3 regions of the Janthinobacterium sp. YR213 genome follow, and region 3 is predicted to be linked to each of the others. Evidence: predicted binding sites of a transcription regulator. Region 3 holds the regulator's gene; each other region holds the start of a gene.

Region 1 (9,716 bases), on a different contig from region 3:
TGGGTATGCTCCCAGTACTCGAATTGCTCGAGTCCCATGTAGAACGGTGTGCCATTCAAATTGCCGAGATAGATATCGGTGTCGCTGACATCGAACTCGCCCAGCGCGTAGCACATGGGCGCACTGCCGTCGCAGCATCCACCCGACTGGAAAAACATCAGCGGGCCGTGACGTTGGCGCAACTTGTCCATCATTTCCAGCGCCGCATCGGTGGCAACCACCCGGGCAATTGCTGCACTCATGGCATCCCTTTCTGCGCGCCGCGCCTGGACTACAGGTGCGGCGCCTGTTGCCGGTTTAGAAGAAGCCCAGCGCTTTCGGGCTATAGCTCACCAGCAAGTTCTTCGTTTGCTGGTAGTGGTCGAGCATCATCTTGTGGTTTTCGCGGCCGATACCCGATTGCTTGTAGCCGCCGAACGCGGCATGGGCCGGATACAGGTGGTAGCAATTGGTCCACACGCGGCCCGCCTGAATGGCGCGGCCCATGCGGAAGGCGCGCGAACCGTCACGCGTCCACAGGCCGGCGCCCAGGCCATACAAGGTATCGTTGGCAATCGCCAGCGCGTCGGCCTCATCCTTGAAAGTGGTCACGGACACGACGGGGCCGAAGATTTCTTCCTGGAAGATGCGCATCTTGTTATTGCCCTTGAACACGGTCGGACGCACGTAGTAGCCGCCTTCCAGGTCGCCCGCCTGCGTGTTGCGCTCGCCGCCGGCCAGCACTTCCGCGCCTTCCTGGCGGCCGATGTCGAGGTAGGACAAGATTTTTTCCAGCTGTTCCTGCGACGCCTGCGCGCCGATCATGGTGGACGAGTCGAGCGGGTTGCCCTGCTTGATGGCGGCCACGCGCTTCAAGGCCCGTTCGATGAATTTCTCGTAGATCGATTCCTGGATCAGCACGCGCGATGGGCAGGTGCACACTTCGCCCTGGTTCAGCGCGAACATGGCAAAACCCTCCAGGCACTTGTCGAAATAGTCATCGTCGGCATCCATCACGTCTTCAAAGAAGATGTTCGGCGACTTGCCGCCCAGCTCCAGGGTGACGGGAATCAGGTTTTGCGCGGCATAGCCCATGATCAGACGGCCCGTGCCCGTTTCGCCCGTAAAGGCGATCTTGGCGATGCGCTTACTCGAGGCCAGCGGTTTACCCGCTTCCAGGCCGAAACCGTTGATGATGTTCAGCACGCCCGGCGGCAGCAAGTCGCCGATCAGCTCGATCAACACCATGATGGATGCCGGAGTCTGCTCGGCCGGTTTCAAGACGACGCAATTGCCGGCGGCCAGGGCTGGCGCCAGTTTCCACACGGCCATCAGAATCGGGAAATTCCACGGAATGATCTGCCCCACGACGCCCAGCGGCTCATGGTAGTGGTAGGCATAGGTTTCCGCATCGATTTGCGCGACGGAACCTTCCTGCGCGCGGATGCAACCGGCGAAGTAACGGAAATGGTCGATGGCCAGTGGAATGTCGGCATTCATCGTTTCGCGGATCGGCTTACCGTTGTCGATGGTTTCCGCCGTGGCGATCAGGCTCAGGTTCTGTTCGATGCGGTCGGCGATGCGGTTCAAAATATTGGCGCGCTCGGCCGGCGAAGTCTTGCCCCATGCTTCCTTGGCGGCGTGCGCGGCGTCCAGCGCCAGCTCGACGTCTTCCGTCGTGGAACGGGCGATTTCGCAAAACGGCAAGCCTGTGATCGGCGTGATGTTAGGAAAGTACTCACCTTTTACTGGTGCAACGAATTTGCCGCCGATGTAATTGTCATAGCGTTGTTTGAAGGGATTGGCTACGCCCAGTTTGCTGATGTCTGCGAGATTCATGTCGTCCTCTATCGGGTTAATTAGAATGGAATTACTTAATTAAAATCAAACGTCCTGGTACAGATGGGGTGAGTACACAGAGTCTTCCGCAAATGCCGTGCCAGCTCGCCATCCCACTACAAACTTAGCCGGTTTTATCCCTGTTACAAGGGCGCGGCATCAAACCCGGCACGTTTTTCAGCGCAGGCCACCTGCTTGGGTGGGGACGTGGGCCTGTTTGCATTTTGAACAAGGTGAAGACGTCCTGTTCCAATCCGGGCCAGCCCTGCGGCATCTCCCCTGCGCCGCTGCACAATGGAACAGGTGTACCAGACTGGAACACCTGCGCCTGTGCCACCAAGGAATCAACGAATCACCACGCCCCAAGGCAATTCGCCCACGGCAATATCGGCCACCTTGCGCGCGCTGGCCGTGTCGATGACGGATACACTGTTCGAACGGCCATTGGCCACGTACAGCTTGGCGCCGTCGGGCGTGATGGCCATGTTCCACGGGCGCTTGCCGACGTCAATCGTGGCCGTCACTTGATTGCTGGCCGTGTCGATCGCCATCACCGTGCCGTCCGTGCCATTCGAGACATACACTTGCTTGCCGTTGGGATGGACCACGATGCCATTCGCATTCTTGCCCGCTGGAATGGTGGCAATCGCCTTGCGCGCGGCCATGTCGATCACGTAGACGGCATTGACCAGTTCGCACGCCACATAGGCGCGGCCCGAGTCCGGGCTGAAACCGATGCCGCGCGGACGCAGTCCCACGGCGATGGAAGCGACTTGGCGGCGTTGCGCCACATCAATGACATCGACTTGCTCGGCCTCTTCCGCGCTGACCAGCAGCCAGCGTCCATCCGGGCTGAAGACGGCATGTTCCGGATTGCGTCCCTGCACCTTGATATCGGCGAGCAAGGTAGCTGTCTGGCCATCGAGCAAGGCCACGCTATTGTTTTCCTCGACGGCCACTGCCACGTAATGACCGTCCCGGGAAGCGCTGACGCCTTCGGGCGACTTGCCCAGCGCCACCGTGCGCACGGGCGTGCCGGCAGCGTTATCGATCAGCAACAAGGCACTGCTGGCGGCATCCGTGACAAACAATTGCCGTCCGGTGGGGTCGGCGGCGATGCCGCGCGGCCGCTTGCCTGCCGCGATCTGGCGCACGACCTGGTCGGTCGCCGTGTCGATCACGCTCAAGGTGCCCGATTTTTCATTGGGGACATAGGCAAAGGGAGCGGCCTGGAGGGCGGTGCTGGCGAGCGCCGGCAATAGCCAGCAAACCTGGCGCAAGCACGAGAAGAAGTTGGGCATAATCACCTTTTCAATGGCAAAACACAGGAAAAGCGCGCGGCATCGGCGCCTCTGACAATTAACGTATGCAAACGCCGTGCCACTGACACGCGTATAATTTCAGCCCACCAATGGAGACATGGCAGGCATATTGCTTGATACACCTACGCAGACCTGTACCGCGCACGCGATCAAGCAGGCTTTTATTCACATTGGAGAATCCGCATGCAGCATCGTTTCCGCCTGAACACCATCGCCAGCCTGTTTGTCGCCGGCAGCGCCACCTTCGCCCCCCACGTCTTTGCCGCCGAAGCAGTTGACCCGGCCAACGGGCAACTCATGGATACGGTGGTCATCAGCGGCAGCCGCATCGCCCACCCCAGCCAGGAAGTGCCGGCCTCGATCGACGTGGTCGACAGCGCGCGCATCCAGGATGGCCAAATCCGCGTCAACGCGTCGGAAGCGCTGGCCGCCGTGCCGGGCCTGGTCGTGCAAAACCGCCAGAACTATGCGCAAGACTTGCAGATCTCGTCGCGCGGCTTCGGCGCACGCTCGGCCTTCGGCGTGCGCGGTGTCAAGCTGATCAGCGATGGCATTCCCGCCAGCATGCCCGACGGCCAGGGCCAGGCCGCCACTTTCAACCTCGATACGGCCGAGCGCATCGAAGTATTGCGTGGGCCATTTTCTGCCATCTACGGCAACCATTCGGGCGGCGTGATCCAGCTGTTTTCCAGGGATGGACAAAATCCCCCGTCCGTCGAACTGAATGTGACGGGCGGCAGCTACGGCACCAGCAAGGTCGATCTCTCGGCGCAAGGCCAGGCAGGCGGCATCGGCTACGTGCTCGACGGTTCGCGCTTCCGCACGGACGGCTTCCGCGACCATAGCGCCGCCACGCGCGAACAGGCGTTCGGCAAGATCACCGTCAAGCCGACGAAGGACAGCAAGCTGACCATCGTCGCCAACAGCCTGCATCAAGGCAATACGCAAGATCCGCTGGGCGCTACCTGGGCCACGTTTGCCGCCGACCCGCGCGCCGGTGAGGTCGACGCGACGGATACGCAAAACCCGAAACGCACCCTGGCCGAACGCTACAACACCCGCAAGAGCATCGACCACCAGCAGATCGGCGCCACTTATGAACAGTCGTTCGGCGATGACCGCCTGCACGTTATGGTGTATGGCGGCAACCGCGACGTGATCCAGTACCAGGCGTTTAATAAAGCATTCCAAAATACCAAAGTGGACGGTCTACTTAAGCATTCGGGCGGCGTGGTCGACTTCCAGCGCCAGTTCTATGGCATCGACACCAACTGGCTGCACGTGAACCAGCTGGCCGGCGGCAAGCTGAGCACCACCATCGGCATCGATTACGGCCGCTCCAGCGATGACCGTACCGGCTATGAGAACTATATCGGCGAAGTGTACGGATTGAAGGGCAAGCTGCGCCGCGATGAACAGAATGTCGTGTCCAGCCTCGATCCGTATATCCAGGCGGAATGGCAAGGCGGCCCATGGCTGCTCAGCGCAGGTGTGCGCTACAGCAAGATGAAAGTGGCGGTCGACGACCATTTCCTCAGCAACGGCAACGATAGCGGCAGCCTGGAGTTCAGCCACACGACACCCGTGCTGGGCCTGCTGTATAAATTGACGCCGAACGTCAACGTGTATGCCAGCGCCGCGCGCGGCTTCGAGGCGCCTACCTTGAATGAACTGTTTTACTCGGGCACGGGCGGCGGCTTCAATTTCAACTTGAAACCAGCGACCAGCACCAACCTGGAAGCAGGCGTCAAGGCGAGGATCAATAACAATACGCACGTGAACGCGGCCGTGTTCCAGATCAAGACCAGCGACGAACTGGTGGTCGACAAGTCCAGCGGCGGACGCACCAGCTACCGCAATGGGGGCAAGACCTTGCGCCAGGGTATGGAAGTGTCGCTGGACTCGAACCTGCCATATGGCTTCACGACAAAAGTGGCACTGACCAGCCTGCACGCCGTGTATGACCAGGCGTTTGGCAGCGTGCGCGAAGGCAGCCGCTTGCCGGGCGTGCCCAGCGCCAACTTGTTTGCGGAACTGGCCTGGAAAGATACGCTCGACCGTTTTGGCGCGGCGCTGGAAAGCGTGGCCAGCAACCAGGTCTACGCGGAAGACAGCAATAGCGAAAAGCCGGCGCCCGGCTATACGGTGTTCAATGCGCGCGTCAACGCCAAACAAAACGTGGGCAATTGGCGCTTCAAGGAATTTGCCCGCCTGAACAATCTTTTCGACAAGACCTACGTGGGCTCCGTCATCGTCGGCGACAGCAACAAGCGCTACTATGAAGCGGCGCCGGGACGCAATTGGTTGCTGGGTGTTAGCGCCCAATATAGTTTCTAAAACTAAAAAGCCCGCGCCTCTTCCGATGCGCGGGCTTTTAAACTAGTACAAGCTACTTCAGGGCCGTGCTTCCTTCACGCCATATTTTTCAAAGATGGCTTTCAATTCACCGCTGGCCGCCATCTCGTTCATGGCCGCCTGCAGCAACTTTGCCACGTCGAGCTGCTGGCGGCTGACGGCCAGGCCCACGGCCCAGCCGGCACGCGGCAAGCGGGCGAACGCCACTTCGCTCATGGGGAAAGCGGGATCGCTTTTCAGCACCGATTCGATCTCCGAACGGTTGGCCAGCACGGCATCGAGTTGCCCTGCCTGCAATTGCTGCAACGCTTCGGCCGCCGTGTCGAAGATGCGCACGTCGTCGCGGTACTTGCCATTGTCTTCACCCAGCATCAGCATGGCCGCGATCGATACTTTTTCCACGCCGATGCGCTTGCCGGCCAGCGAAGCGACGCCATCGAATTGCGGCACGGCTTGCGCGCTGCGCGCCAGGCGCACAGTTTCCACGTAGTACGGCGCGAAGATCTCGACCTTGTCGTTATCCGCCATCAACTTCTTGTCGACCGGCACATGCAGCATCACATCGGCGGGACCATAACCAAGGTAATGCCCCTTCCACACCATATTGCGCAAATCATCGTTCAAGTTCTCGCCGGCGGGAAATGGCAGCAAGCTCAGTTTCAAACCCAGCTTTTTCGCCAGCGCTTCGGCGATGTCGATATCGATGCCCGCGCCCTTGTCGGAAAACGGCGCGAACTCGTTATACACAGCCACTTTCAGGCTGCCCGACTGCTGCACTTTTTGCCAGTCGGCGCGCGCCGGCGCGGCTGCGCACAGCGCCAGGCAGGCGAGCGAGATCATCGCGCGCGCGCCCCGGAATTGAAATGAACGCATGGGACTCCTTTGTGATCAGTTCGATTTAATTCGATTCGCGGCGAGTTTCCAGATAGGTCTTGATGGCCCACATGGCTTCCTGGTTGAACACGCCTTCGAACGGCGGCATGTACACAGCGCCATTACGCACTTTACCGTGGCGTATGGTGGCCAGGTAGTAATTATCCGTCTCCTTGTAGCAAGCCTGTTTCTTTGTCTCATTCTTGATACCGAAGCAATCGCGGTCCAGCTGGCGCAAATCCGGCGCAATGCCGCCCGAGATGGCTTCGATGCCGTGGCAGCGGGCGCAATTCTGGTTGTAGGCCGAGGTGCCCACCGTCAAGGCCAGCTTGTTGCCCCGATACGGATTTTGTTCGAGCCACTTGTCGCCCACCTTGGGCAAGCCCGTGGTATCGACGCCTTGCGGCGTGACATTGCCGTGCGCATAGGCATGCGGCAAGGTCAGCAGGGAAGTGAGGGCAACGGCGCCGGCGGCGGCTACGCCGAGCAGGGTACGAATGGAATAGGTCATGCTGGTCTCCTTGGTTTTTTAGTCAATACCAAAGAAGAGCAAATGCCATGCCATGCGTCTATGCCCCACATCCGGCCGCCCATGTATCAATTTGGAACAGCTGCAACAGCCAGTTGTGTCAGCGCGCGCGTCAGGCGGCGGCCACCGTGCAGATGCTGCTCCGCTCCTGCTGCTCGAAAGTGATACGCACGGGTAAAAACCGGGTAATCACCTCCGCATTCGTCAGCGCATGCTGCGAGACCTTGTTGCAACTGAAGCTACCGCCGCCGGCCAGCGCCATGGGCAGCAAGAGCTGATCGGCCATGTGTTCGCCGACGGCCGCGTCCGTCTTGAGATAGGCGCGCACCTCGTTCAACAGGCGCTTGGCCACCGATTCGGCCAGCAAGGACTTTTCGCCGAAAGAAGTAAACACTTCCGTAATATACTCATGCTCGAGCGTCAGCAACAGGACATTGCCCGGTCCCTGCTCCGCCGGCAAGCCGACGAGGCGCAACTGCTTGCCGCTCCAGCCCATGCCCCCGGCGACACGCTCGAGCTCCCGCTGCGCCACCTGCACATGCACGCCCGCCACCACGCTTTCCGCATACCCCGCCTTCCGTTCACCGCGCTGCAGCAATGCGATGGGGCGCAAGCGCTGGCACGGTTGCACGGTGGCCGTCACCTCGCCGCCGCCCGCGGGATGAAAGCCATAGCGTTGCAGCGTAATATCCACCTCGGCCCCCATCTGTTCCAGGACACGGCCATACACGCGCTGCAGGAAATGCACGGGCGGTGCCATGGCATTGTGCGTGCCGCCAGTGATGCGCACGGTGGATGGCCCATCCGCATGCAGCAGGGCCGGCAACAGGGTTTGCAATACCAGAGTGCAACTGCCCGCGCTGCCGATGGCAAAGCGGTAGTCGCCGCCGCGCAGGGGACCAGGCACAAATTCCAGGCTCGACGCGCGCAGCGCCACCGGCGTCGTGCGCGCCCCGCAAATGGCGGTTGCCGCCTGCACGGCCAGCAGATGCTGGCGCAGCAAGCCGGGCTTTTCCCGCCCCGCGCGAATGTTAATCAGCCGAAACGGTTGCCCCGTGATCATCGACAAGCTCAGCGCCGAACGTAAAATCTGTCCGCCGCCTTCGCCTTGCGCTCCATCTATTTCTATCATCTCTGTTTTCTCTCTATTATCCTTTGACGCAGACGACCTGCTTCAAGATATGCACGACATCAACCAGCTCGCGCTGCGCCAGCATCACCGCATCGATATCCTTGTAGGCCATCGGAATTTCATCGATCACGTTTTCATCCTTACGGCATTCCACGCCTTGCGTAGCGCGGATCTGGTCATCCAGGTTGAAGCGCCGCTTCGCTTCCGTGCGGCTCATCGTGCGTCCCGCACCGTGGCTGCAGCTATGGAAACTCTCCGCATTGCCCTTGCCGCGCACGATAAAACTCTTCGCGCCCATGGAACCGGGAATGATCCCCAGCTCGCCGGCACGGGCCGACACGGCGCCCTTGCGCGTAATCAATACATCCTTGCCGAAGTGGTGCTCCTTCTGTACATAGTTATGGTGGCAGTTGACGGCTTCCACGTGCGTCTGGAACGGTTTATGGATGACCGTGCGCACGGCGGCGATCAGGTTCTGCATCATCACTTCGCGGTTGTTGCGCGCAAAGCGTTGCGCCCAGCCCACCGCTTCCACATAATCGTCGTAATGCTGCGTGCCTTCGGCCAGGTAAGCCAGGTCCTGGTCGGGCAGGTTGATGAAGTGGGTGCGCATATCCTGCTTGGCCAGTTCGATGAAATGGCTGCCGATGGCATTGCCCACGCCGCGCGAACCGGAATGCAGCATGAACCATACGGAACCCTGTTCATCGAGACAGACCTCGACGAAGTGATTACCGCTGCCCAAAGTCCCCAGGTGGCGATAATTGTTCGTGTTTTTCAGCTTCGGCGTTTTCAGGCAGATCGCATCGAACTCATCCTTCAATTGCAGCCACGCGGCATCGACCACCGAGGGCGGCGTATGCCAGGAACCCTCGTCGCGGCCGCGGTGTCCGCGCGTCTTTGGCGACATCCCGTGCGGAATGGCGCGTTCAATGGCGCTGCGCAGTGGCCCCAGATTATCGGGCAAATCATTCGCCGTCAGCGTGGTTTTCGCCGCCATCATGCCGCAACCGATATCCACGCCCACCGCCGCAGGAATCACGGCGCCCAGGGTGGGAATCACGCTGCCGATGGTCGACCCTTTACCTAGGTGGACGTCGGGCATGACGGCGATGTGCTTGTAAATGAACGGCAGGGTCGCCGTGTTGCGCAATTGCTTTTTGGCCGCTTCTTCGACGGGCACGCCACGTGTCCACATTTTGACGGGACGGCTGCCTTCGGTATGCAGGACGTCGTATTCTTCTTTTTTCATCGCTTCTCTCATTTTCTATTGTAATCAGTACGACAACCCGACAAGGAGGGACAGGATTTTCTGGCGGCGTACTGCGCACGCCAGGCCGGTTTGACGCGGCTGATCGATGTAATCCTGTCTGCATTCGGGGCACTGCGGCGCATGACAAGTCTGGACAGGACGTCTCTTATGTAGTCTTGTCCGCATTCATGCGCTTTACTTCAACAACCGGTTGCCGCGATATCGATGGCGGCGATTTCTCCCACCCAGTGGGCGGGGTCCAGCTGGCCGGCGGCAAAGGCGGCGATGATCTTGAAGACGTCATCGGAAAAACCGCCGATATTCAGGATATCCTCGCATTCCATCGCCTGCGTCGTGGCATGCGGCGCAATATCGATGCACACCAGTTTCGCCTGCGGATTGCGCTGCTTGAACACCTTCCATTGTCCCATCGTC
Region 2 (9,716 bases), 260 kb from region 3:
AGTTACCGACTTAGCAACTGGAAAAATGCTCTTCAAGGCGACTCGAGGTAAGGGAGGGGTTGTAACCAGAAGAGACGTACCATTCGTTTTCGATGCAAAACGTCACTTTCTCGCAATAGATAGTTCTTTGGACGTACGTTCGGAGAATTTCATTTCTGCACTTCTTCAGCTTCTTTCCCCTATTGCCGAAGAGCACTTTCCGAAATATGACTTAACAGTAAATTTAATTTCAAAACCCAATGGTCTCGAAAATGTTCTCAAGACTGCCGTTTCATTCAAAACAGTAGCGATTCATCTAAACGGTCCGAATGGAGATGATGCTCTCGATGTGCTTGGTGAAATGCGGGAAACAAAGATGCAGAAGCTGATACTTGACGTTTCGGCGGGAAGTGGACGCATGCTGCGCCTTCCTGACTTTGTTAAGCGCATACTTCGCTCGGTTCCCGGTCACGGTTGGTCAACCGTATCCTATTTCGTGCAAGAGGGTGAACCTGGAGAACAGCGCGAACGCTTACAGAATTATGACTCTCGCGAACAGCCTCAAACTTTCATAGTCCACCGTAGCAGCAATGATACGAACGAGAGTGATTTTTTCGCACGGGTTGCAAGTCGCCTAGAGGGCGTTGACATAGCGGCGAGCGATTTGGAGGAGGACGATGCCCCGTCCCCTGAAGCTTCTAAATAGTTAGCAATTAATGACGATGACAACATTAGAAAGGCTAAGGCGCGTTCCAATCCTTGGGACCATGGCTTGGCTTGCCAATTGCTATGCCTATGGTGGTGACCGTAGAGCGGGTAGCGAACTTGCACCTATCAAACTTTGGTTTAAAGCATATTTTTGGAATCTCATTGCAGCGGCGACTCTTACAATGATCACGTTGCCAGATTTCTCAATTTCAATATGGGAACATGTTTTCTCATGCAAACCGATAGTTGAAAAGTTAAGTGGATTTGGTGCATCTCCTGGTCCAATTATTATCGCAGTCTTTCCATGTTTGCTTGGGCTTGGTATCGGTATCTACGCTCTGCTTTTTGCGCTTGATACTTCGTTTATTCGACAGATGCATCGCAAGCTAGAGGAAGCTCGACGGGATGGGAGGCGTAAACACGGTTCAGTGCTGATTCTCAACTCTGACATTGCCTTTCCACTTTCATTTATGGTTGTAGTCGTTGCAGTTGGCATATTTTGCCAAGCCTATCCTAATGTCCTTTGGATACAGGTTGCATCTTGGATATCGTTCTGGTACGGCCTCGCGTTAGTACTTGAAATAATCGCATTACTTTTCTTGTTGATCGATAATAGTATTCTTGAGAAGGCCGATGAGAAACAAAACACTCCCAATGTTCCCTCTACAAACGATATACCGCCTCCGAGTAGTTAAGTTGTTCAGCTTTTCACGACACTTACGTGCTACTCGATGCAAGACATTGACTGACTAAGCACCTAAAACATGTCAACCAACCGTCAACAATACTGTTAGATCAGCAAGGCAACACTGTTAGGTAAAAATGGATAAGTAGTTGATTTTGTTGGGTAAAGTTAGCCATTGTTAACAGCACCAGGGAATTTGCAATCATCAGGTGGCCAGTTCGAAACCGGCAGTCGGCACCAGAATTCAGCAGTAAATCAAAGGGTTACCCGCTTCGGCTGGTAGCCCTTTTTTCTTTTCTCCCCCCTGCGAACCACTCCCGTGACGCGTTGCTGCACCGCGCAATGACTATCAGCACGTTTAGGCGCAAGATGAGCACGTGCTTGCGCAAAGCAGGCTCCCGATGTCTGGCTTGCCTACCTGGGGAAATATCATGTCCGCACACACTTACAAGCTAATCGAACTGGTCGGCACGTCGACCGAGAGCAGCGATCAGGCGATACGCGATGCCATTGCCAAGGCGGCGCTGACGGTCAAGCACATGGACTGGTATGAAGTGACCGAGTCGCGGGGACATATCGTCGACGGCAAGGTGGCGCACTTCCAGGTCACGCTCAAGGTCGGCTTCCGGCTCGAGTAAACGAATCGAGTAAGGCAGGCGGCGCATTCACCGCCGCGCGACCGCCCCCCGGCTTTCCAGCCACTCCCGGCCGCCGGCCTCCAGCGCGGTCTCGATGACATTGTCCGGCAAGCTGTAGACGGTCGCCCAGCTGGCCCGGCCATCCTGCGTGTTGGCGGGAAAGCTGTGCGTCTCGATCGGCCAGTGGTATTTGCGTTTGAGCGCCTTGACGATGGCGGCCAGCGAGACGCGGCCTTGCAGCGGCTCGGCGCCGGACTGGTCGCGGTTCGACAGCAGCACGGCCAGGACCTGGCCGCGGCCCGTGCGCGCGCCGGGGAAGGTGGGGGTTTTGTTTGCCATGGCCTATTTTACCGGGCAATGATCGGACGAGAGGCGATGTGCCGCACCTTTGATCCGGCGCAAGCGCCGCAGCGGCTTTGCGTCCACGATGGGTATTTCGCCAGGCGTGCCAGCGCCCCTCTGCCAGCCTGGGCCTATCATCATGGGGCACAGGAGCCTATCATGCACAGCCTGAACATCCACGCCATGCAATGGCAGCCCGTTGCCGATATTTCCGCCGTCGATCCGCTGCTGCCCGAGGATCTCGCCTGCTTTCGCGAACTGCGCGATGTGCTGCAACGCTATGGCGCGCTCGACCGCTTCGGCATTTCCCTGATCCACCGCCATTTCGACATCGCCGACGATGAGGAGCTGATGGAGTACACGGATGCGGAAGCACGCACCCTGACGGTAAAACCTGTCAAGAAAAGCGACATCGACTGGCAGCATACGACGATTACCAACTGGAAATTGACGGAGGGCGAGGAAGTGGCGCGCATCGGATGCGGCTGCGCACGCAATTCCGGTGGCCACCTCGGCTATCACCGGGGCACCTGAGGCTGGCTGGCACCGCCCGCCAAGCGGCGTCGGCCTTTCTTACACTTTGCTCCCGCCAGCTCAGCCCGCTTTGCGCAAGCAATTGATTTCACGTGATTTTTTTGTGTGGCACGCAAGCTGCTTATCCCTGTCTACGAGATGAATCCAGGCAAGTCATCCTGGATTCTTTGTCCCCCGGATTTTTCGAGACTGACCACGATAAGAGGCTGCGATGAACGTCGATCACACACGAAGCAAGACCCTGGGCTGGCTGGGCGCACTGGCGGCGGCAAGCCTGCTGGCCAGCGGCCAGGCACAGGCCGGCGCGTACGGCCTGGCCGTCAATGAGTTGAACAATTTCCGCATCACCACCAGCGCCGGCGCGCTGTCGCTGGCCGGCGCCAATCGCAATGCCAGCGACAGCGCGTTTTTCGAAGGCGGCGTGGCTGTCAATCCGCGTGCCGTCAATACGGGGCCGGCCGCCAACGCCGACGTGCTGCAAGTGTGCTCGGGCGGAGGCTGCAGCGGCTTGCCGCAAAACAATTACGCCCCCAGCCCCAGTTCCACCCTGGAGTTCGCCCGCGGCGATGCACATGCCTTCGGCAACATGCTCAATGGCGGCGCCACGGTGCGCGCCGTGGCGGAAGCCCAGCGCAACACGGTCGGTGCCGCCACGTCCACGGCCGGCGACACGCTCACCGGCTCCGTCAACCTGACCCTGTCGAGCGCCGGCTTCATCACCTTCAGCTTCATGGGACGGCGCGACCTGCGCACCAGCGTGACGACCATGGGCGACAAGTCGAACGTGTCGATCATGGATATCTTCAATATCTCCTGCAACAGCGCCAGCCCCGTCGGCTGCCTGTCGAACGCGAATGCCGATGGCGTGATCTTCCAGTTCGCGCCCGATGGCGATGCCAACAATGGCAGCGACGTCAACGGCAACCATACGGTCGGCAGCCTGGATCCGTTCAGCCTGAACATGACGGCAGGCACCAACGACCCGGCCACCGGGCGCGCCTTCACGAATGGCTTTGCGATGTTTTCCCTGACCTCGAATTTCGCCCTGCCGGCCGGCAGCTATACCTTGAACTTTTCCAAGTCCACGCGCACGGACATCGTCGTCATCGATCCCCTGGCCGTGCCGGAACCAGGCACCCTGTTCCTGCTGGGCATGGGATTGGCGGCCCTGGCTTTTACGCGGCGCCGCCAGCCACAATCATCAGCGGCATGAAATAAAACGGCGTCTCCTGGGCGCCGTTTTATTTTGCATCAACAGAGGCGTGTTAACCGAGCCGCGCCAGCGCCTGGCGCGCCAGCTGCAACTGCTGCAGATAATAGCGGTGCAGCATGGCCGGATCGCTCAGGTCGCGCCCGAGTACCAGGCGCAGCTCGCTGGCAGGACAATCGGCGGCCTGGGTCTGCACCTGGGTTTGTACCTGCATCCCCAACTGGCGGGCCAGCTGGCGCGCCGCCTGCTCCTGCGCGGGCCGGTATTCGACGCGCGTGCGCGCCACCTGGAAGCTGGTTTCATTGGCCAGGCGCACCACCTGCACGGGACTGCCGGCCAGGCTGCGCGCCAGTGCGGCGGCCAGGCCGGGCACGCCATTGCCATTCACAATTTCCAGGCGCGGACGGGGTACGGCAACGGCAACGGGCATGCTGCGCACGGCTGCCGGCACACGCTGCAAGCGGGCCATGCCTTCGCCTTGCGTGATCTCGATGCGCGCCATGGCGGGCACATCCGGCACCGGTGCGGCCACGGGTACACCTTGCGGCGGCGCCTCGCTGCGCAAGACGGCCATGTCGCGCCGCAAATCGTGCTCCTGCAAGCTGGCCGCCTGGCGCCGCATGACGGCCGCGCGCGCGTGTTGCCCCAGGCGTTCGAGCACTTGCGCCAGATGCTGCCAGGCCAGCGCATTGAGCGGGTCGAGCAGACACGCCTGCTCCAGCGCAGTCAACGCTTGCGCATCGCGTCCACTCAGATAATAAGCATGACCGAGATTGCTGAACAGATACGCCTGTTGCGGCTGCGGCGTGCCCGCCTCCTGCGTCAAGGCCAGCCAATGGACAATCGCAGCGTCGTGCTCGCCCCGCTGCGCGTGCAGCACGGCCAGGCCGTTGCGCGCATTCACATGGCGCGGCGCGGCGCGCAAGGCTTGCTCGTAGGCCGCTTGCGCGGCAGGCAGGTCGCCCGCATCAAAATACTGGCGTCCCGCGACATAGGCCGCATCGGCAGCTGCAGCGGGCGGCGCCGGCAGCAGCGGCGCGTGCGCCGTGTGGCTGGCGCACGCGCCCAGGCCCAGACAGGCACAGGCGGCGGCCAGGCGGGTAATCGTCAAGCGCATGGTAGCTCCTTTCAGCGGCTGGCCATGGCCGGCACGAGCACGCGATACACTTCGATCACGGCCGGCCCCATGAGCACCAGCATGAGGGTGGGAAAAACGCAAAAGATCAGCGGGAACAGCAGTTTCAGGGCAATCTTCGCTGCCGCCTCCTCGGCCAGCAGGCTGCGCTTGCCGCGCAGGTTTTCCGAATGCACGCGCAGCGAATCACCCATGCTGGTGCCGAAGCGTTCCGACTGGATCAGCATGGCGACCAAGGTATCGACGTCTTCCACGCCGCTGCGCAGGGCCAGGTTGCGCAGCGCCTTTTCCTTGGAAAAGCCGGCGCGCATTTCCATCAGCACCAGCTGCAACTCCTGTGCCAGCACCACACTCTTGATATGGATTTCGCCCGACACCTTCACCAGCGCGCGCTCCAGGCTCAGGCCCGCTTCCACGCAGACGGTCAGCAAGTCGAGCGCGTCGGGGATGTTTTCAAAGATGTCGCGCTGGCGCCGCTTGGCCGTGCTGGCCAGCACCAGGTTCGGCAGGTAATAGCCGATGGTGGCGCTGACGCACAGCAGCAGCAATAGCACGCTGCGCAGCTGCGCCGCCATGGCGCTGGCCGCATACAGGCCCAGCACGGTGGGAAACAGCAGAGCCAGCACGCTTTTCGCGGCGAAGTACAGGGCCGGCGCGCTGGCCTGGCGCCAGCCTGCGTTCATGAAGCGCGTGCGCAGCGGCGAGCGCTCCCAGCCCTCTTCCGGCAGCGACAGCTTGCTGAACGGCTGCGCCACGCGCGCCACGCGCTCCACCCAGCCGTTTTCCGCCACCGCCTCGCTGGCGGCCGGTGCCATGGAACCGAACAGGCGCTGGCGCAAGGCACCGGGAAAGAAGATCAGCCATGCCAGCAGGGCCAGCGCCACCACCACGGCGAAGACAATCAACAGGAACAGTAGTTGCGGGCCAGTCATGACATTTCCTCCACGTTAAATGCGGATGCGAATGACGTTGCGCATCCAGACCACGCCCAGCGCCACCATGCCGGCCGCGTACCACAGCAGTTTGATGCCGCTGGGATCGGTCCACAGCAGGCTGATGTATTGCGGATTGACGAGCGCCATGACGCCGATCATCACCACCGGCATCAAGCCCAGCACCCAGGCCGACATGCGCCCCTCGGCCGACAGCACGCGCACCTGTCCCAGCAGTTTCAAGCGGGCACGGATGATGCGCGCGATGCTGACCAGCACTTCGGCCAGGTTACCGCCCGATTCGCGCTGCACCAGCACGGCGATGACGAGGTAGCGCAAGTCCGTCAGCGGGATGCGCGCGGCCAGGTTTTGCAGCGCCTCGTTCATCGGCACGCCGTAATTGATCTCTTCGTGCGCCATCTTGAATTCGCCGCTGATCGGCTCATTGAGTTCATCGCCCACCATCTGCAGCACATTCGAAAACGAGTGTCCGGCGCGCAGCGCGCGGGCCAGGAAATCGGCCGCTTCCGGCAATTGCGCCTCGATCTTTTTCAGCCGCGCGGCGCGCGCGCGCAGCACGACCATGCACGGCCCGCCGCCTGCCACGCCCAGCAGCAGCAAGGCACCCGGCAGCGGCATGGGCCAGATGGCCAGCCACAGCAGCGCCAGCAGCAGCAAGCCGCCCGCGCCGCCCAGGAACTGCGCCACCGACCAGGACAAGCCCGATTGCAGCAGCAGATGGTCGAGCCGTGCCGCCTGCGGCAGGCGCCGCAGCAAACGCTCCAGGCCGGGCGAGCGCGCATAGCGGCGCTGCTTGAGGATCGAGACCCGCTCGCCGCCCGCCTCGCCGCGCGCCGCCATCAGCCGCAAGCGCCGGTTGATGCGCCGCGCCGCGCTGCCGTGCGTGCCCGACCACCACAGCCAGGCGCCTTCCACCATCAGGATGCAGGCGGCGAACAGCAGCACGGCAAAGCCGTAGAACACCAGGTCCATGATGCTTCCTTTATTCGTAGATGCGGTCGGGATCAAACACCGTATCGGGCACGGGCGCGCCAAACATGCGCAAGCGTTCCGTGAAACGGGGCCGCACGCCCGTGGCGCAAAAGTGGCCCAGCACCTTGCCTGCCGCATCGACGCCCGTCTGCTCGAAGCGGAAGATTTCATGCATGGCGATGATGTCGCCCTCCATGCCCGTCACTTCCTGCAGGCTGACCAGCTTGCGCGCGCCATCCGTCAGGCGCGACACCTGCATCACCACCGTCACGGCCGAACAGATCTGCTGGCGCGTGGCGCGCGGCGTCAGGTTCACGCTGGCCATGCCGACCATGTTTTCCAGCCGCGCCAGCGCGTCGCGCGCCGTGTTCGAGTGGATCGTCGCCAGCGACCCCTCATGGCCCGTGTTCATCGCCTGCAGCATGTCGAGCGCCTCGGCGCCGCGCACCTCGCCTAGGATGATGCGGTCGGGCCGCATGCGCAGCGCATTGCGCACCAGCGCGCGCTGGCTCACTTCTCCCTTGCCCTCGATATTCGGCGGGCGCGTTTCCAGGCGCACCACGTGCGGCTGGCGCAGCGCCAGTTCGGCCGCATCCTCGATGGTGACGATGCGCTCGCTGCCGGGTATGAAGCCGGATAGCACGTTGAGCAGGGTCGTCTTGCCGCTGCCCGTGCCGCCCGAAATCAGGATGTTGACCTTGGCCTGCCCCAGCGCCTGCAGCACCTGCACCATGGGCGGCGTCAGGCTTTTGTAGTCGAGCAGGTTGGCAATCGTCAGCGGCTGCACGGCAAAGCGCCGGATCGACAGGATCGGGCCATCGACGGCCAGCGGCGGAATGATGGCGTTGACCCTGGAACCGTCCGGCAGGCGCGCGTCGACCATCGGACTCGATTCGTCGACCCGCCGTCCCACGCGCGAGACGATCTTTTCGATGATCTTCATCAGGTGCGCATTGTCGTGGAAGGTCACGTCCGTCAGCTGCAGCCGCCCGCCCCGCTCCACATACACCTTGTCGCAGGTGTTGACGAGGATATCGGACACGCTGGCATCGGCCAGCAACGGTTCCAGCGGGCCGAAGCCCAGCATCTCGTGCTGGATGTCGAGCACCAGGCTATGCCGCTCGTGCTGGTTCAGGACGATGCGCTCTTCCTCGATCACGCGCTGCACCAGCAGCGCCAGCTCGTGCTTGAACTGCTCCGCCGTCAGGCGTTTCAGGCGTTCCAGGTCGATACGGTCGAGTATCGTCTGGTGCATGGTCTTTTTGAGTTCCTGGTAGGCGTGCAGCGCCAGCGCGCCTTGTGCGTTGGTGGCGGGGCGCACCGTTTCATTTGCCGCCAGGCGTTCGCGTAAAGTCATCTCGGCTCCCATGATGGCTCCCGGCGGGAGCCTTGACATCTATCGTTGTCCTAAGCCTCGCTGCGGCTGAACAAGCGGTCGAACAGGCCGCGGCTTTCCGTCACGCGGCGCGCCGTCACCAGTTCCACCAGCTCGGCCAGGCTGCGCGCCACGGCGCTGGTGCGCGACAGCTGCAGCAGCGGGATGCCCTGGTTGACGGAATCGGTGGCGGCGATGTAATCGTTGGGCACCGTGTGCACCACTTCCGCGCCCAGCGCCTGCTCCAGGTCGGCCAGGCGCAGGCGGCCGCCCTTTTCATAGCGGTTGACGATCAGGCGCAGGCGCTCGCCCGGATAGCCGAGCGAGCGGAAGATGTCGAGCAGGCGGCGCCCGTCGCGGATGTCCGGCAAGGCCAGCTGCAGCACCGGATAGATGGCGTCGGCGTTGTCGAGCGCGCGCAGCGACAGCGCATCGATCTGGCGTCCCACGTCGAGCACGATGTAGTCGTAGTGCTGGCGCGCCACGGCGAGGATGCGGTCCATGTGCTCGGGCTGCATGTCGACCTTGTGCGCGGGATCGTCGGCCGCCGCCAGCACGCCGAAGTTCGGCGTCACGTGCACCAGGCACGAGGCGAGAAAGGCGCCGTCCATGCGCGCGATCTGCGCGCAGATGTCGGACAAGGTCATGGCCGGCTTCTGGTCCGAGACATACAGGGTGGCGTCGCCGAACTGGCCGTGCAGATCGATCAGCAGCACCTTGCAGCCGGCCAGTGTCGCCATCGCATAGGAAAAATTCGTCGACAAAAAGGTGGCGCCGCTGCCGCCCTTGCACGAGATGAAGGCGAGCACTTTGCCATCGCGCATCTGCGTCACGCCGGCCTGGATATCGACCCTGTCCATCGCCTCGTGGAAGGCCTTGTGCACCAGCGGCAGTTGCAGCACTTCGCGCATGCCGGCGCGCATGGCGCGTATCAGGACATCCTGCTGCTGGCCGCGCGTGAGCAGCATCAGCACGGCCAGCGGATACTGGCGCGCCAGGCGCTCGAGCAGGTCGGCTTCGTCGGCATCGATGCCGCTGGCGTCGACGATCACCAGTTCCGGCGCTTCGGCCAGCATGCGCTCGACGGCGTCGCGCAGGCCGCTGCGCCGGTCCAGCAGCCGCAGCACGGGCATGCGGGCCGCGCCTTGCGCCGCGATTTCATCGTGCAAGCTGGCGTCGCGGGTA
Region 3 (9,716 bases):
GGTGACGGGCCAGCCCGACTGGGGCAGCGTGCAGATCGAGTATGCGGGACCGCAGATCGACCAGGAAAGCCTGTTGCGTTACCTGATCGGTTTCCGCGAGCACAATGAATTCCACGAACAATGCGTGGAGCGCATCTTTGTCGATATCTTGCGTCAGTGCAAGCCGCAAAAACTGTCCGTGTATGCGCGCTATACGCGCCGCGGCGGCCTCGATATCAATCCTTGGCGCAGCAACTTCAGCACGGGAGCGATGCCGGGCAATCTGCGCAACGCCCGTCAGTAACATTAGGCAACCTCATGAAACCATGCCAACAGGAATGTTGGCTGTGTTTTAAAACAACGTTGCAGTAGTGCCGCAGAGCATGTCAAAGACGCTGAAAAATCGGAAAATCGGCATTCGGCGGCGGAAAAACCGGCGCGCCGCGTGTTTTTAATCAAGAAATAGCCGATACACGCCGATGTTATTTTTTTGCTAAAATGATGGTGACATGGGCTGTAGCGCCCACTGCGCCCGCAGCGGGCGTATACTGTTGAGAATTGGCGTTACAGGCCGCGGAAACAGGCCTATAATTCGGCTCGCAAGCCCTCTGCGCATTGCACCATTTCATTGAGTGTCATGACTAATCTTAGCAAAATACTATCCCTCGAAAACGTCCTGCTGGACCTGGAAGTCTCCAGTAAAAAACGTGCCTTCGAGCAAGCCGGCCTGATCTTCGAAAACAATTACGGCATCGCCCGCTCTACCGTCTCGGACAATCTGTTTGCCCGCGAACGCCTGGGCTCGACTGGTCTGGGCCATGGCGTAGCCGTGCCGCATGGCAGGGTCAAGGGCAGCAAAACCTTGAAATCGCCGCTGGGCGCCTTCGTCCGCCTGGCCGAGCCGATTCCGTTCGAGTCGCCCGATGGCAAGCCTGTCAATCTGCTGTTTTTCCTGCTGATTCCCGATCATGTCACCCAGCAACATCTGGAAATCCTGTCGGAAATCGCTGAAATGTTTTCCGATGACGCCTTCCGCACGGCACTGGCCACGGATCCGGAACCGAAATCCGTACATTCGCGCATCGTCAATTGGCAACCTAGTCTGCAAGCGGCGGGTTAAACTTCAGGTATTCCTCCACTCCTGAAGAAGAAGACTGCCATGTTGCAAACGCCACTGACGATACAACGCCTGTACGACGACAATCGTGAAAGTCTGCAACTGGGCTGGTTCGCCGGCTTCCCCGGCGGCGAGCGCCTGATCTCGGGCGATGTCTCGTCGGCCGCCGATCAGGTGGGCCACTTGAACCTGATCCATCCGGGCCGCATCCAGGTCTTCGGCCACCAGGAAATCAATTACTACCAGCGCCTGAAGGTCAACACGCGCACCCACGTGATCGGCGAGCTGATCGCCGGCGGTCCGCCCGCGCTGATCATCGCGCAAGGGCTGGAAACGCCGCCCGACATCCTCGCCATCTGCGACGAGCAAAACATCCCCCTCTTCTCCACCCCGCTGCCGGCCGCGCAAGTGATCGACTTCCTGCGCGTCTACCTGTCCAAAAAGCTGGCGCAACGCATCATCATGCATGGCGTGTTCATGGACGTGCTGGGCGTGGGCGTGCTGATCACGGGCGATTCGGGCCTGGGCAAGAGCGAGCTGGGGCTGGAACTGATTTCACGCAGCCACGGCCTGGTGGCCGATGACGCCGTCGAATTCTCGCGCATCGCGCCCAACATGATCGAAGGCCGCTGCCCGCCTTTGCTGCAAAACCTGCTGGAAGTGCGGGGCCTCGGCTTGCTCGATATCAAGGCCATCTTTGGCGAAACGGCCGTGCGCCGCAAGATGCGCCTGAAACTGATCGTGCATCTGGTGCGCCGCAACGCGCTGGAAGAGGAAGTCGAGCGCCTGCCTTTCCTGTTCCCCACGGAAGACGTGCTGGGCTTGCCCGTGCGCAAGGTCGTCATCCCCGTCGCCGCCGGCCGCAACATCGCCGTACTGCTGGAAGCGGCCGTGCGCAACACGATTTTGCAACTGCGCGGCATCGATACCTTGCAGGAGTTCATGGAGCGGCAACGACTCGCCATGAGTGGCGATTAATGTTGCCAAGGAGTTCGCCCTTGCAAGGGCGAACCGTTACGCAGGCACGCAGCTGTACTGCGTGAATTCCCTGCTGCACCAACGACTCGCCATGAGTGGCGATTAGCAAGTAGGTCGGATTAGCGCGGCAACGCCGTGCGTAATCCGATGACATTGTTGGCCCATGCCGCGGTGTCGGCTTACGCGCGACGCGCTAAGCCGACCTACGGTCGTGACGAGAGCGCCCTGCCAATCCCGGCAATATCACATTCCAAATTGCAATAATTTGTAAAGATAATTGCATTGGGAGCGCGGCGCCGATCTTTATTGTATGATCGGCGTATGCATATCGTCCTTATCACCGGAATATCCGGCTCCGGTAAATCCGTTGCGCTCAATGTGCTGGAAGATACCGGCTACTATTGTGTCGACAACCTGCCGCCGGCCTTGCTGCCCAGCCTGGTGCAAACCCTGCTCGACGAAGGTACACCGCAACTGGCCGTCGCCGTCGATGCGCGCAGCGCCGAGTCGCTGACCAGCCTGCCGCACAATGTGGCCCTGCTGCGCGACCAGGGGCATGACGTCAAGGTCATGTTCCTGACGGCCACCACGCATTCGCTGGTGGCGCGCTTCTCGGAAACGCGGCGCAGCCATCCGCTGTCGCACGAATTGCGTCCGAACCAGAATCCGGCCAGCCGCCGCACGCTGATCGAGTGCATCTCGGAAGAACGCGAACGCCTGTCAGCCATCGAACAGCTGGGCCATGTGATCGACACGTCGGAACTGAGCGCCAACAAGCTGCGCGCCTGGATCAAGGATATCGTCGCCTCCGAACGCGCGCCGCTGACCCTGTTCTTCGAATCGTTCGCCTTCAAGCTGGGCGTGCCCCTGGACGCCGATTTCGTCTTCGACGTACGGGCCTTGCCGAATCCCTATTACGACCTGGCGCTGCGCCCGCTCGACGGCCGCGATGCGCCCGTGATCGCCTTCCTCGACGCGCAGCCGAGCGCGCTGGAACTGCTGGCCGACATCCGCAGCTTCATCGAGAAATGGCTGCCGTCATTCAAGTCCGACAACCGCAGCTACCTGACGGTGGCCCTGGGCTGCACGGGCGGCCAGCACCGCTCCGTGTACATGGCGGAGCGGCTGGCGCAGTATTTCGGCCCGAATGAACGCGTCGTCCTGCGCCACCGCGAACGCAGCTAATTAGTCGAGGTGGCGCAGGGGATGCGCCGCCGCTGGCCAGACGGGGGCAAAGAAGCGCGCCACCATGGCCGCATCGACGTCGTCCAGGCTGGCAGGGTTCCAGCGCGGTGCATTGTCCTTGTCGACCACCAGCGCGCGCACGCCCTCGAGCACTTCGCCATGTTCGAAATTGTGGCGCACCACCGTGCGCTCCATGCGCAGGCAATCGGCCACGCCCAGGTGGGCGCCCCGCTGCAGCAATTCCAGGGTCACCGACATCATCAATGGCGAACGCAGGCGCATGGCCGCCAGCGCCTTGGCCGCGAACGCGCTGTCATCCTGCGCCAGCGAGGCCATGATGGCGGCCACGGAAGGGGCGCCGAAGTGGCGGTCCAGCGCCGCGCGCGCCGTGGCCAGGGGAGATACCCCCGCCTCGGCCTGGAAAGGCGCCGCCAGCGCCTTGATGGCCACCGGCAAGGCTTCGCCCCGCGTCGATTCGAACAGATCCAGCAGCGCCCCCATCTGCGCCTCAGGCAGGTAGACATCGGCCAGCCCCGTGTACAGGGCATCGGCCGCGTTGATCGTCAAGCCCGTCAAGCCCAGGTACAGGCCCAGCTGGCCGGCCAGGCGGGATAGAAAATAACTGCCGCCCACGTCGGGAAACAAGCCGATATTGACTTCCGGCATGGCCATGCGCGTGCGGCCCGTCACGATGCGCAAACGGTTGCCCGGCCCGGCTTGCGCCACGCCCATGCCGCCGCCCATCACCACGCCATCCATCACGGCGATATACGGTTTCGGGTAGAAATGAATTAAATGATTTAACGCATATTCTTCCGTAAAGAAATCTTCCAGCATGGCGCTGCCGCCTTGCGGCGTGGCCAGGCCCGCATCGTAAAAGAAACGGATGTCGCCGCCGGCGCACAGGGCTTTTTCACTGCTGGAGCGGATCACCACGGCATCCACCTGCGGATCGTCGCGCCAGGCCAGCAAGGCCGCGCTCAGGGCGCGTACCATCTCCAGCGACAGGGAATTCAAGGCTTTCGGACGGTCGAGCACGATATGGCCCGTGCGGTTGCGGATGGAAGTCTGGACGAAGTCGCTCATGGCAGGCAGGAAAGAAGTGAAAGTGCAAACATTTTAGCCCCTGCGCGGCGAACATTGCGCTCAAAAGGTCCAGGCGCAAAAAAGGGCGCAAGATGTGCGCCCTTAGTTGATCACAACTGCTGGAAGCGGGTGGCCTTAGACGGCGACGACGGCTTCTTCCTCGGAGTTGTCTGGCAGATGCTTGATCGCCTCTTTACCGTGCCCTTGCACTTTGGTTTTGTATTTCATCACTTGCCTATCGAGCTTGTCGATCAGGGTATCGATCGCGGCGTACAGGTCGTGCGCCAAGCTTTCCACATAGACAGTCTTGCCGCTCAAACGCAGGTTGACTTCAGCCTTTTGACGTTTTTCTTTCTCTTTGAGGTTATCCACGGTCAGAATCACGGCGATATCGATGACTTGATCGAAATGACGTTTCACGCGCTCCAGCTTCGTTTGTACGTATTCACGGATGGCTGGTGTCACTTCGAGATGATGTCCGCTGATGGTGAGATTCATACACACTCCTAAAGATGATCGGGTTCGTGCGGTCCATCCTATCCGGCCCGCAGAGGAACCGAAAAAAACTTACAAACACTTACGCAGGCTCACTGGCGGAATTTTCAACGCTTCCCGGTATTTGGCAACAGTACGTCGCGCAATCACCATGCCTTGTTCCCCCAGCATGTCCGCAATCTTACTGTCGGATAAAGGATTTTTAGGGTCTTCTGCTCCTGTCAGTTGCACGATCAATGCCCGTATCGCCGTCGATGACGCTTCGCCCCCCGCTTCGGTGGCGACGTGGCTACCAAAGAAATATTTCAACTCGAACATGCCGTGCGGGGTCAGCATGTACTTTTGAGTTGTTACCCGCGAGATAGTACTCTCGTGTAAACCCAGTGTATCAGCTATTTCACGGAGCACAAGGGGACGCATGGCAACGGCCCCATGCGAGAAAAAGTTCTTTTGTCTTTCTACTATCGCCTGCGCCACGCGCAGGATCGTGTCGAAGCGCTGGCGCATATTCTTGATCAGCCACTTGGCTTCCTGCAACTGTGCGCCCATGGCGCCTTCGCCCTTGCCTTGCTTGAGCAAGTTGGCGTACATGGCATTGACGCGCAGGCGCGGCATGACATCGTTGTTCAAGGTCACTTGCCAGCCATTGCGCGCGCGCTTGACGACGACGTCGGGCACCACGTAATCGGACACGTCCGAGGCGAACACGGCGCCCGGATGCGGATTGCACTGGCGAATCACCGTCTGCGCTTCGCGCAAGTCTTCATCGTCGCAATCGAGGGCTTTTTTCAGCTTGTTGAAATCGCGCTGGGCAAACCAGGCCAGGTGCTTTTCCACGATGACGAGGGCCATGCGGCGCGTCACCATGGCGATGTGCGGCAAGCGCTTGATTTGCAGCGCCAGGCATTCGGACGCGTTGCGCGCGCCCACGCCGGGCGGATCGAAACTTTGCAAGAGAGACAAGGCCGTGCGCATCTCGTCGGCGTCGATTTCCAGCTCTTCCGGCAGGCGCGCCAGGATGTCGTCGAGCGACTCTTCCAGGTAGCCATTGTCGTCGAGCGCGTCGATGATCAGCTCGACCAGCGCGCGGTCGCGCAATTCGAGTACCGTCACGCGCATCTGCTCCATCAGGTGTTCGCGCAGGGTGCAGTGATGGGCTTCGAGTTGCGGGCGCGAATCCTCGTCGTCGGGCGCCTTGCCGCGGCTCGCCTCGCTCCAGTCGCTGTCGCCGCCATCCGCGGCGGCAGGACCCTCGCCGGCATCGCCATCAAAGGTTTCCGCTTCGGCCGGCGCCGCGGGCGCTTCCTGGCCCGGCGGCTGGGGCGGCGCTTCGGCCGGCGCGGCCGTGGAACTCAAGGCGCCATCGGACAGCAGGCGCAGCGAACGGTCGAGCGGATCGTCGAGGCGTTCGAGCAAGGGATTGTCCGTCAGCAATTGCTCTAGTTCCTGATGCAATTCCAGGGTAGACAATTGCAACAGGCGTATCGATTGCTGCAACTGCGGCGTCAGTGCCAGGTGCTGCGAAGTGCGCAGCTGCAATGATTGTTTCATTGGCTTACATGCGGAAGTGTTCGCCCAGATAGACCCGGCGTACCGACTCGTTCGCGATGATGTCGTCGGGGCGTCCCGACGCCAGTACCGAGCCCTGGTTGATGATGTAGGCACGGTCGCAGATACCCAGCGTCTCGCGCACATTATGATCGGTGATCAGCACGCCGATATTGCGCTCCTTCAAGAAACGCACGATGCGCTGGATCTCGATCACGGCGATCGGATCGACGCCGGCGAACGGTTCGTCGAGCAGCACGAAACGGGGATCGGTGGCCAGCGCGCGGGCGATTTCCACGCGGCGGCGCTCACCGCCCGACAGGGACAGGGCCTGATTCTCGCGCAGCTTTTCAATCTGCAAGTCGGCCAGCAATTTATCCAGGCGCACCTCGATCTCGGCCTTCGTCAGCGGACGGCCTTCGACGGTCTGGATTTCCAGCACGGCGCGGATATTGTCTTCCACCGTCAGCTTGCGGAAGACGGACGCTTCCTGCGGCAGGTAGGACAGGCCCATCTGCGCGCGGCGGTGGATCGGCAGGCTGGAGATGTCCACGCCGCTGATATCGATGCTGCCGCCATCGGACGGCACCAGGCCGACGATCATGTAGAACGAGGTGGTCTTGCCGGCGCCGTTCGGGCCCAGCAAACCCACCACTTCACCGCATTCGACTTGCAGCGAGACATCATGCACGACTTGCCGCTTGCCATAGGTTTTTTGCAGCCCGCGAACGATCAGGGTGCTGCCGCAACGAGTATTGTCCATTATTTCTTTCCTGGCGCAGGCGTGGCCGGCGCTTTCTCCGCCGCCGGTGCCTTGGTTTTCGGCTGGATCACCATGCGCACGCTGCCGCCATCCGGGGTGCTGGTGCCGCTGTTGGAATTTTCCATCGCAAACACTTCCTTGCGGCTGTCATACGAGATGAAGGCGCCATTGGCCACGTCGGTCACTTTCGTGCCTTCCAGGCGCGTCAGCTTGGCCCTGGAAAACAGTTTCACCACTTCCGTCTTGTTGTCGTATTCCACGCGCTCCGCTTCGCCTTCCACCCACAGGTCGCCCGCGCCATCGCGCTTCTGGCGGAAGGTGGCGAGCTTGCCGGGATCGGCCCAGAAGGTAATGAACTGGTAGCCTTGCGGATCTTCCGTGATCACGGCGCGCCCCGCCTTCATGGTCAGGGTCCCCTTGACCAGCACGACGTCGCCCGTCAGGGTGCGCACCTGCTTGATGTCATCGACGTGGCCACTGCGTGCCGTGATGACGGCTTCCTTCTCGGAATCGGCCTTCTCGGCATGCGCCACGCCCATGATGGCCAGGGAAAATACGGTCAACAGCAAGATGTTCTTCATAGTATGGTTTCCTTGTTTCATTCTGTCATTTTGCCGCCGCGGCCGGGCGCGGTTTCGGCGGGAGGACCATGCGCAGCGCATTCTGCACTTCCACCACGCCGGTGGCGTTATTGGCTTTCATGCCGATGCCATTGAGACGCGAGGTGCCTGTCAGGATATCGACAGGCACGTCCGTTTCCATTCTTTCCTCATCCGGGAACACCGTCAGCGCTTCCGTCTTGACTGTCAGGTTCTGCGCCTTCGGACTGGCCACGCGGTCGATCACGACATTGCGGTGCAGTTGCAGCCGGGTATTGTCCTGGTCGATATGCGCCAGTTCCGCATTCATGTTCATCGGTGGCATGCCTGGCGTGAGCTTGCGCACGAAGGGCCGGTCGATATCGGACGAATCGTCCAGCGGATAATGCGTGAGCTTGGCGCCCGACACGATATAGCTGGGTTTTCCCGTCAAGTCCATGCGCACCAGGCTGAAATTGGTAATGAAATAGTCGGGCTCATCCAGATGCTTGCTGGCCGTGATGTCTTGGCTATTCTTGTTCATCACCTCGAGCAGCCAAAAGCTGCCCAGCGCGACAACAACCGCGCCCAGCACGGTAAAGATCATGCGCCAGCGATGGGCGCCTCCTGGCTTACGCATAGGGCTTCACTCTTTCAAATGTCACTGGCGAGGCGGCGCGCCTCACTCCAGGAACGGCGCCATGACGCGCGCATAATTGTCCTGGGCACGCAGCAGGAATTCGCAGATCTCGCGCACCGCGCCGCGGCCGCCGCCGGCCTGCGTCACATGGTGGGCCAGGCCCTGCACTTCCGGGCGCCCGCCCGGCACGCTGACGGCAAAGCCGACGCGTTTCAGGATGGGCGCATCGATGACGTCGTCGCCGATATAGCCGCATTGCTCTTCCGTCAAGCCCGTCAGCGCCAGCAGTTCGCGAAACGGCGTCAGCTTGTCGTGGCCGCCCTGGTGTACATGGGTAATGCCCAGGTCTTGCGCTCGGCGCGCCGTGATGGCAGAGCGGCGCGCGCTGATGATGGCCGTCTGCACGCCCGATTCCTGCAGCAGCTTGATGCCCAGGCCATCATACACATTAAACGTTTTCATCATCTCGCCGTCCGGGCCGAAATGCAGGCTGCCGTCGGTGAGCACGCCATCGACGTCAAAGATCATCAGTTTGACCTTGGCCGCGCGTGCCAGGTTGTCCGCGACGCTATCCATCAGATCACCTTCGCTTGCGTCAGATCATGGATATGCAGCGCGCCCACCAGTTTGCCGTCGGCATCGACGACCAGCATCTGGTTGATGCGGAACTGCTCCATCACGGCCACGGCGTCCACGGCCAGGCGTTCGGGCGCGATACTGCGCGGCTGCGCATGCATGACGTCGCGGATCGCCACTTGCGTGAAATCCTGCACGCGCTCGAACATGCGGCGCAAGTCGCCATCCGTAAACACGCCCACGGGGCGGTTGTCCGCGTCGACGACGGCCGTCATGCCCATGCCTTTCTTCGTCATTTCTTCCAGCGCCTGCAGCAAGGAAGCCTGCACGGGCACTTTCGGCACGCGTTCGCCGCTGCGCATGACGTCATGCACGTGCGTGAGCAGGCGACGGCCCAGGGCGCCGCCCGGGTGCGAGCGGGCGAAATCTTCTTCCTTGAAGCCGCGCAAGTCGAGCAAGGCCACGGCGAGCGCGTCGCCCAGGGCCAGGGTGACGGTGGTGCTGGCCGTCGGCGCCAGGTTCAGCGGACAGGCTTCTTTCTCAACAGAAATATCCAGGTGCACGTCGGCCAATTGCGCCAGACTCGAATTCGGCTTGCCCGTCATGGAAATCAGCACGCCACCCATGCGCTTGACGACGGGCATGATGGCCATCAGTTCCGACGATTCGCCGGAGTACGATATGGCAATAAAAGCATCTTCCGAGGTAACCATGCCCAGGTCGCCATGGGCCGCTTCGGCCGGATGCACGAACAGGGCCGGCGTGCCGGTG

What was found. The regulator sigma-54, encoded in region 3, starts transcription at its own class of promoters, with help from an activator protein. The targets are predictions, from matches to a motif close to TGGCANGNAANCTGCTTT.
Region 1: a site for sigma-54 is predicted at 3,184-3,201, ahead of BLT98_RS28390 (beta-propeller fold lactonase family protein). Genes of this name have one in related genera too.
Region 2: a site for sigma-54 is predicted at 2,993-3,010, ahead of BLT98_RS16050 (EDSAP-1 family PEP-CTERM protein). Genes of this name have one in related genera too.

Annotation. Positions count from the first base shown of each region.
Region 1 is NZ_FNDA01000011.1:3,401-13,116, reverse strand. It holds gene BLT98_RS28400 (DUF779 domain-containing protein) at 1-242, opposite strand, end outside; gene adh (aldehyde dehydrogenase) at 298-1,818, opposite strand; gene BLT98_RS28390 (beta-propeller fold lactonase family protein) at 2,163-3,119, opposite strand; gene BLT98_RS28385 (TonB-dependent receptor family protein) at 3,324-5,477, shown strand; gene BLT98_RS28380 (substrate-binding periplasmic protein) at 5,535-6,368, opposite strand; gene pedF (cytochrome c-550 PedF) at 6,394-6,879, opposite strand; gene rtcA (RNA 3'-terminal phosphate cyclase) at 7,010-8,029, opposite strand; gene BLT98_RS28365 (RtcB family protein) at 8,046-9,281, opposite strand; gene BLT98_RS28360 (vWA domain-containing protein) at 9,482-9,716, opposite strand, start outside.
Region 2 is NZ_FNDA01000003.1:456,455-466,170, forward strand. It holds gene BLT98_RS16030 (DUF4747 family protein) at 1-685, shown strand, start outside; gene BLT98_RS28815 (hypothetical protein) at 702-1,382, shown strand; gene BLT98_RS16035 (dodecin) at 1,804-2,010, shown strand; gene BLT98_RS16040 (hypothetical protein) at 2,038-2,349, opposite strand; gene BLT98_RS16045 (hypothetical protein) at 2,512-2,886, shown strand; gene BLT98_RS16050 (EDSAP-1 family PEP-CTERM protein) at 3,098-4,099, shown strand; gene BLT98_RS16055 (LytR C-terminal domain-containing protein) at 4,152-5,213, opposite strand; gene BLT98_RS16060 (type II secretion system F family protein) at 5,225-6,163, opposite strand; gene BLT98_RS16065 (type II secretion system F family protein) at 6,179-7,156, opposite strand; gene BLT98_RS16070 (TadA family conjugal transfer-associated ATPase) at 7,167-8,513, opposite strand; gene BLT98_RS16075 (CpaE/TadZ family protein) at 8,564-9,716, opposite strand, start outside.
Region 3 is NZ_FNDA01000003.1:196,528-206,243, forward strand. It holds gene queF (NADPH-dependent 7-cyano-7-deazaguanine reductase QueF) at 1-283, shown strand, start outside; gene BLT98_RS14835 (PTS sugar transporter subunit IIA) at 617-1,099, shown strand; gene hprK (HPr(Ser) kinase/phosphatase) at 1,139-2,074, shown strand; gene rapZ (RNase adapter RapZ) at 2,396-3,259, shown strand; gene BLT98_RS14850 (enoyl-CoA hydratase/isomerase family protein) at 3,260-4,345, opposite strand; gene raiA (ribosome hibernation-promoting factor, HPF/YfiA family) at 4,481-4,843, opposite strand; gene BLT98_RS14860 (RNA polymerase factor sigma-54) at 4,913-6,391, opposite strand; gene lptB (LPS export ABC transporter ATP-binding protein) at 6,396-7,151, opposite strand; gene lptA (lipopolysaccharide transport periplasmic protein LptA) at 7,151-7,732, opposite strand; gene lptC (LPS export ABC transporter periplasmic protein LptC) at 7,758-8,369, opposite strand; gene BLT98_RS14880 (KdsC family phosphatase) at 8,412-8,945, opposite strand; gene BLT98_RS14885 (KpsF/GutQ family sugar-phosphate isomerase) at 8,945-9,716, opposite strand, start outside.